2 regions of the Corynebacterium canis genome follow, and region 2 is predicted to be linked to the other one. Evidence: predicted binding sites of a transcription regulator. Region 2 holds the regulator's gene; the other holds the start of a gene.
The links. The regulator LexA, encoded in region 2, represses DNA repair genes until DNA is damaged. The targets are predictions, from matches to a motif close to CGAACANNTGTTCG.
Positions count from the first base shown of each region.

Region 1 (3,418 bases), 980 kb from region 2:
AGCTACCACCTTGAACGCGTGCGTTTCGTGGTGGTTCGCCGGTTGCGTTTGGCTTGGCGGGCGCGTTTCTGCAGTTTCGCCAGTTGGCAGGGTGGTTTCGCCCACCGCGGCACAGGCGGCACATAGTCTGTGGGTGGTTCTTGGGGCCATTGATCGTCCGGTGGGGGTTCGGGGTGTGGTGCTTCGGGCAGGGGCGGCAGTTCGGTGGGGATATTGGCAACCAGCCGGTGGCGGGCGAGGTAGCGGGCGCGTTGCCGGTTGCGGTAGTTGATCAAGGTGGTGCCCCACCGGCCGAAATCCTCCCGCATCGGCGGCTGCTGATACTCCTCCTCGGTTTTCGTCGGCTGGCCATGGCGGGTGGTAATCCCTGCGGGGCAGCCCACCACATGCCCGGCAAGCACCCCCTGCGGAATCGTGGTAATCGTCGCACCCGTGGCAAACCGCCACGTGACATTGCCATAAGCATCGGTGGAAGCGGTGGCGTGCCGGTCGGTTTTGAAATTATGGTGATGCCGACACAAACACTGCAGATTCGACGCGGTGGTCCACCCACCGACCTCATGGTTGATCACATGATCAATCTCACAAAAGGTAGCGTCCATGGTGCAGTCCGGGAACCGGCAGGTGCCATCCCGGCCCATGATCAACAAGCGTTGCTCCTCGGTGGGATCATGCGCAGCCCGCAACACCTTAGCCACATCGCCAATATTGGTGTAGGCAAGATCCCGTCCACTAATCCGCTTGCGTTGCTCCCCGGTGAGCAGCCCTACCCCATGCAGCCGCTCTGGGACCACCTTCGTGGCCTCGGTGAGGGTACCAAGGCCAAACAGGTGGACAGTACACCCAGCATCCCGCTGCTCCCCACTACCGCAAATACGATTCGTGATGATTTCATCTTCCCGCAGGTTTAATTTTTTCGCCCCCGCAGCCAGGCGTTGTTTAATCTCATGGGCTTCATCACTAGGTAAGGTCACATTGAGCACACTGACCCCAGCATGCGGGCTTTCCCACAATTCCACCCCACACATCGCCGTCATCCGGGCCGCCATCGCCTCCTCGGTTAACGCCTCCTCCGGCGGGGTTTCCTCCACAATATGTAACCGGATCAGGGTATCGCGCAGCACCTGCCGGATCCGCCGCGTACTCGGCAGCGGTTGATTCGCCCTGGTTGGGGTAAACAACCCCACCAACACGGTATCAAGATCACGCCACACATAGCCCGGGGCATCCAAGGACACCGTCACCAAGGCGAACCAAATCGTCCGCAACCGCTCATAATTCAAATAATTATGCTCCAGCGCGTGCGCCTTCAACCCCGGCAGGCGCTCATGCAGCAGGAAACACCCACCCACAATGTTATACATCCGCGCCTCAGAATACGTGCCACTATGCACCGCGAATTCCTTCACCAACGCGCGGATATTCAACCGGTGCACATCCAACCCAAAGGTCGCCAACAACCAATTATGTAAAAACACCCGATTAGCCTCCAACTCGGCAGCACCAATGAAATTCTGCGGATCATCCACCACAAACCCCACCACCGACTCCACCTGCTGTGCCGACTGTTGCGTCGTCATTGCCGCGTCACCTCCCGAAACCCTTCCCGAACATGTATTACTGTATAGCCCTAATTCTACCCGGCACGCACACCCGCTACCAGGGCCGCAACCAGGCACAACACCTTGAACACAACCGGAACACCACCCCCGCCGAACCCCTTTTGACCAGGCAAAACAACACCCGAACCCGTGGTGGGCAACACAACACTTGCCCACACCCAGACCATGGTGTAACACACCCACCACACCCACCAGCACCCGCCACACGCCCCCACACCCACAAACAGCACACTAGGCACCAAAAACCATCAAACAACACACTCAAGCCCGCAACAGAAAACACTATGAGCTTGCCCACAAACCAGAATACACCAGCAGGGGTAAATGAAACCACCCCCACCAGCAGAAATCGGTGAAGCTACTGCAACGCTGTGATTCAGGTTGACGGCTTTGCGCAACTTATTGGGGCAGGTTAATCCTCCTTTTTACTTTGTGTCGGATCGTAGCTTTCTGGAGAATCCGGTGGCGCGGGAACTTTCGGCGGAGCGCTTGGCGCAGCAGGAACAGTTACTCCCGGCGGGGCCGGGATTGAAGGCGCAGCAGGAACTGAAACCCCAGGTGGGCCTGGAATTTTAGGAGCCGCCGGAACAGCGGACGGAGCCACCGGCACTGTTGCTTTCGGCGGTGCCGGAACTGACGGTGCAGCAGCAACCGAAGCCCCCGGCGGACTAGGAACACTCGGTGGGGCCGGAATCGAAGCACGCGGCGGAACGCTTGGCGCAGCAGGAACACTTACCCCCGGCACAGTCGGGACCGAAGGCGCTGCCGGAACCGAAGGCGGAGTCGGAACAGCCGGTGGTGTGGGAACCGAAGCGCTCGGCGGAGCGCTTGGCGCAGCAGGAACACTCACGCCCGGCGGGGTCGGAACCGATGGCGCTGCCGGAACTGAAACCCCAGGTGGGCCGGGAATTTTAGGAGCCGCCGGAACAGCCGGTGGTGCCGGAACCGAAGCACTTGGCGGAGTACTTGGCGCGGCAGGAACACTCACGCCCGGCGGGGTCGGAACCGATGGCGCTGCCGGAACTGAAACCCCAGGTGGGCCGGGAATTTTAGGAGCCGCCGGAACAGCCGGTGGTGCCGGAACCGAAGCACTTGGCGGAGTACTTGGCGCGGCAGGAACACTCACCCCAGGTGGGGCCGGAACCGAAGGTGCCGCTGGAACTGAAACCCCCGGCGGAGTCGGAACACCCAGCGGTGTGGGAACCGAAGCACTCGGCGGAGCGCTTGGCGCGGCTGGAACCGAAGGCGCAGCGGGGACCGAGGCCCCCGGTGGAGTTGGAACACCCGGTGGGGCCGGAACCGATGGCGCAGCTGGGACTGAAGCCCCTAGCGGAGCGCTCGGTGCAGCAGGAACACTCACGCCCGGCGGGGCCGGGACCGAAGGCGCTGCCGGAACTGAAACCCCAGGTGGCCCGGGAATTTTAGGAGCAGCCGGAACAGCGGACGGAACCCCCGGCGGTGCAGCAGGAACACTCACCCCAGGTGGGGTCGGAACACTCGGAACGTTTGGTGCCGCCATGCCGGGAGCAGCAGGAATCCCAGGCGCGGCAGGAACACCAACCGAAGGAACCCGCGGCGCCTCACCCGCAGTATCGCGACTGCCTGCCCCGGCACCCGCACCAGTGCCGATTCCGGGCATGGGGAGTGGCCGAGGTTTGCGCTTCGGGGTTTCTAGGAATTCGGGGGTGCGGGGCTCGGGCAGTTTGCCGTCGATAAGTATGGAATCCCGCAGGAGCTGGGCAACGTCTTGCACCTTCGCGGCACCGGATTGCGCTTTCACGCCGCCGACCAGCATG
Region 1 is NZ_CP047080.1:2,839,250-2,842,667, reverse strand. Features, by position in the region: gene CCANI_RS12610 (HNH endonuclease signature motif containing protein) at 3-1,580, opposite strand; gene CCANI_RS12605 ((Fe-S)-binding protein) at 2,035-3,418, opposite strand, start outside.
Region 1: CCANI_RS12610 (HNH endonuclease signature motif containing protein) is a predicted target of LexA. The motif match lies at 1,608-1,621, and genes of this name have one in related genera.

Region 2 (3,418 bases):
ACCCCCATGGAGGGGTTGCGGGCCTAGTTGATGATGCCCGCGTGGCCGCTATTCGCGACGCCATGATCGCCGCCGGCGGGCCTGTGCGTGATCCGGAAAAGTTTGCGGCATTGCGCGAGACCGTGGCGGGCGAAGTGCCGCGGCGGGTGCGGCAGATCGTGGTGATGCTGGCCCCTGCGCTGGTGGAATACCTGGCTGTGCGGGATGAATTGTCCGAGTGGACGGGCGAATCCATTGACGATATGCGCCGTCAATTGGAGTTCCTTCTGCCGCCGCGCGCGGTGAGCATTCACGGTGCTGGGCGCTTACAACACTTACCCAGATACCTCGCCGCGATGCGGCAGCGGCTGGCGGATATGGAACGCGATCCGGATCGTGACGCGGACCTACAAGATTCCATAGCGCAGGCCACGCAATACCTAGAAGCAAAGTTAAAGAAGCTCCCCACGGGGCGTGAGAAAACCCGCGCGGTCAAGGACATCACATGGATGATCGAGGAGCTGCGGGTGAGCCTGTTTGCGCAACGGTTGGGCACGGCGCATCCGGTATCGCTGCGGCGCATCGAAAAAGCCGTGGACAAGCTGCAATAGTGCTTCCGAAGGCGGTGCAGCTAACCCGCTATACGCTACTCTTGGCGAGCGCGCCGCCGCATTAATCGGATCTCGGATTCGAAGTCATCCGCGCTTTCGAATGACTTGTACACAGATGCGAATCGGAGGTAACCGACCTCGTCGAGCTCGCGCAATGGATCGAGGATAGCCAAACCGATCTCGTTGGCGTTGACCTGTGAGCTGCCGTGGGCGCGCACAGTTTCCTCCACCTCCTGGGCGAGGCGCTTTAAGGCATCGTCCGAAACATCGCGGCCCTGGCAGGCCCGCCGCACGCCCATAATGACCTTTTCGCGGCTGAATGGTTCCGTCACGCCATTGCGCTTGACCACCAACAATACGGCCTTTTCCACCGTGGTAAAACGCCCATTACACTCGACACATTCACGCCGCCTGCGAATCGCCGAACCACCATCAATGACGCGGCTATCAATGACGCGGGAGCCGCGCTGTTGGCAAAACGGACAATGCATGCCGTACCCCTTCGTCGGATTCGGTCGACCACGTTTATCTAGGAACCATCCCATACTATCCCTCCGCATTCGCCGCGCATGGAATTGTTCCCAATGCAAACCACCCGCCGGCTACCCCGCACTCCTGCTACTCACGGCCCTTTGGACGCTAACAATTCTTCAACTCCGGGCCATGCAGCACCTCTACTGCCGAACATATCTGCGACTTGAAATAGGCCGCCCACAACCAGATTACGCACCGCCGCTTTTCGCTCTTGCGAAACACTTAGCCAGTTGTACACGAGCGTTCTTTTTTGCGAGCATGATGTTCGAATAGGGCCTCTACTTGTAGCCAGATGGCCGGAAATTTGCTTCCCCTAAACGCCAGATTCTTCCCCTTGATTACCCCCTTCCAAGGGGTTATTCTTGCTGCATGCAGGCAAAAAGAAAGATTACGCACTACCCAACACTACTTTCGGTAGCGGGCAATTCAATTTCATCGCAGTGACGGCGGTTCTCGAATCCGCAGATTTGTTCCAATCAGAATCTTTGTTCGAGAAATATTCCCACGAACATAAGCGTGTTTAGCAATCTCCTGAATTTTTCGAACAGGCGACCAAACTCGCGAATATTTGAGGTAGTCTGAGTTAGCAAGAGGTTGCAGTTCGAGTTCATCTCAACGCTCGTCTCGGTCGGCGCCTCGCGTCGGCCGTTTCACCATTCAGCATTTCGTTACCCGCGGGGGATTTTCCCCTACCTTCTACTTCCCCAATTGGAGTTGATCCTTATGACCAACAAGCAACCAAAGCTTGATATGTCCTCCTTGTCCGATAGGCAACGCCGTATCCTTGAGGTCATTCGTGATGCTGTAGTACTGCGCGGCTATCCGCCAAGCATTCGCGAGATTGGAGACGCCGCTGGGTTGCAATCCACTTCTTCCGTTGCCTACCAACTTCGCGAGCTCGAAAAGAAGGGCTTTTTGCGGCGTGACCCGAACAAGCCGCGCGCGGTGGATGTTCGACACCTTCCTGGGGCGGTGCCGCCGAAGGCCGGTCCGAAACCGCGTCCGAAGGATATGGAGAACCCCTACGATCCGGAGAGCACGGACGCTCATTTTATTCCCGTGGTCGGCTCCATCGCCGCCGGCGCCCCGATCCTCGCCGAGGAAAATATTGAGGATTATTTCCCGCTGCCGGCGAACATTGTCGGCGAGGGCGACCTGTATGCGCTCCAGGTCATTGGTGAATCCATGAAGGACGCCGGCATTTTGGACGGCGACTGGGTCGTGCTGCGCTCGCAGCCGGTAGCGGAGCAGGGTCAGTTCGTGGCCGCCATGATTGAGGGTGAGGCGACGGTCAAGGAGTTCCATAAGGACGCCACCGGGATTTGGCTTTTGCCACATAACGACGCCTTCTCCCCCATTCCGGGCGAAGATGCGGAAATCCTTGGAATTGTCGTGTCATTGATCCGAAAATTCTAAAACAGCAGGCACTCGGAGGTGAAACCACCCCCACATTTGTGGATTTTCTACCGAAACCCGCCTCCGAATGCCCACTTGAACTTCACTTCATGCAAAACTTAGTCACAGAAACGGGCACAAAACCCACGCCGTGTTTTTGAATTGAGGTTTCGCATGTATGCCGAGGAACGCCGACGCCAGATCGCATCGCTGACTGCGGTGGAAGGGCGGGTCAACGTTACCGAGTTGGCCGCGCGCTTCGATGTCACAGCTGAAACCATCCGCCGTGACCTCGCAGTGCTCGATGCCGATGGTTCCGTCCACCGCGTACATGGCGGGGCCGTTGCCAGCCAGAATTTCCAAACCACCGAGTTTTCTGTCGACGCCCGCGCCAAGTCAGCGTCGACGGCAAAGTCGGCCATCGCCCGCGCGGCCCTGGACTATTTGCCGGACGCGCAGGGCGGCATGTTCCTCGATGCGGGAACTACGCTCGCCGCCTTGGCCGAGCTGATCGCGGACCGCCCGAATGCGCGCCAGTGGTCCATCGTCACCAATTGCCTGCCCATCGCGATGCAATTGGCCGCCTCCGGTCTGGAGGAGGTGCAATTGCTGGGGGGCAGCGTGCGCGCCATCACGCAGGCCGTAGTGGGGGATACCGCCTTGCGCACCTTGGCGTTGATGCGGGCCGATGTCGCCTTTATTGGCACCAATGCGCTCACCTTGGATCACGGCCTGTCCACCGCGGATTCCCAAGAGGCCGCGGTCAAGCGCGCGATGATCACCAACGCCAATAAGGTGGTGGTGCTTTGTGATTCCACGAAGATGGGCTGCGATTACCTGGTGAGTTTCGCCGACATCGACGATGTGGACGTGGTGATCACGGACGCGGGCGCCCCCGA
Region 2 is NZ_CP047080.1:1,863,319-1,866,736, forward strand. Features, by position in the region: gene hrpA (ATP-dependent RNA helicase HrpA) at 1-590, shown strand, start outside; gene nrdR (transcriptional regulator NrdR) at 626-1,081, opposite strand; gene lexA (transcriptional repressor LexA) at 1,848-2,540, shown strand; gene sugR (transcriptional regulator SugR) at 2,694-3,418, shown strand, end outside.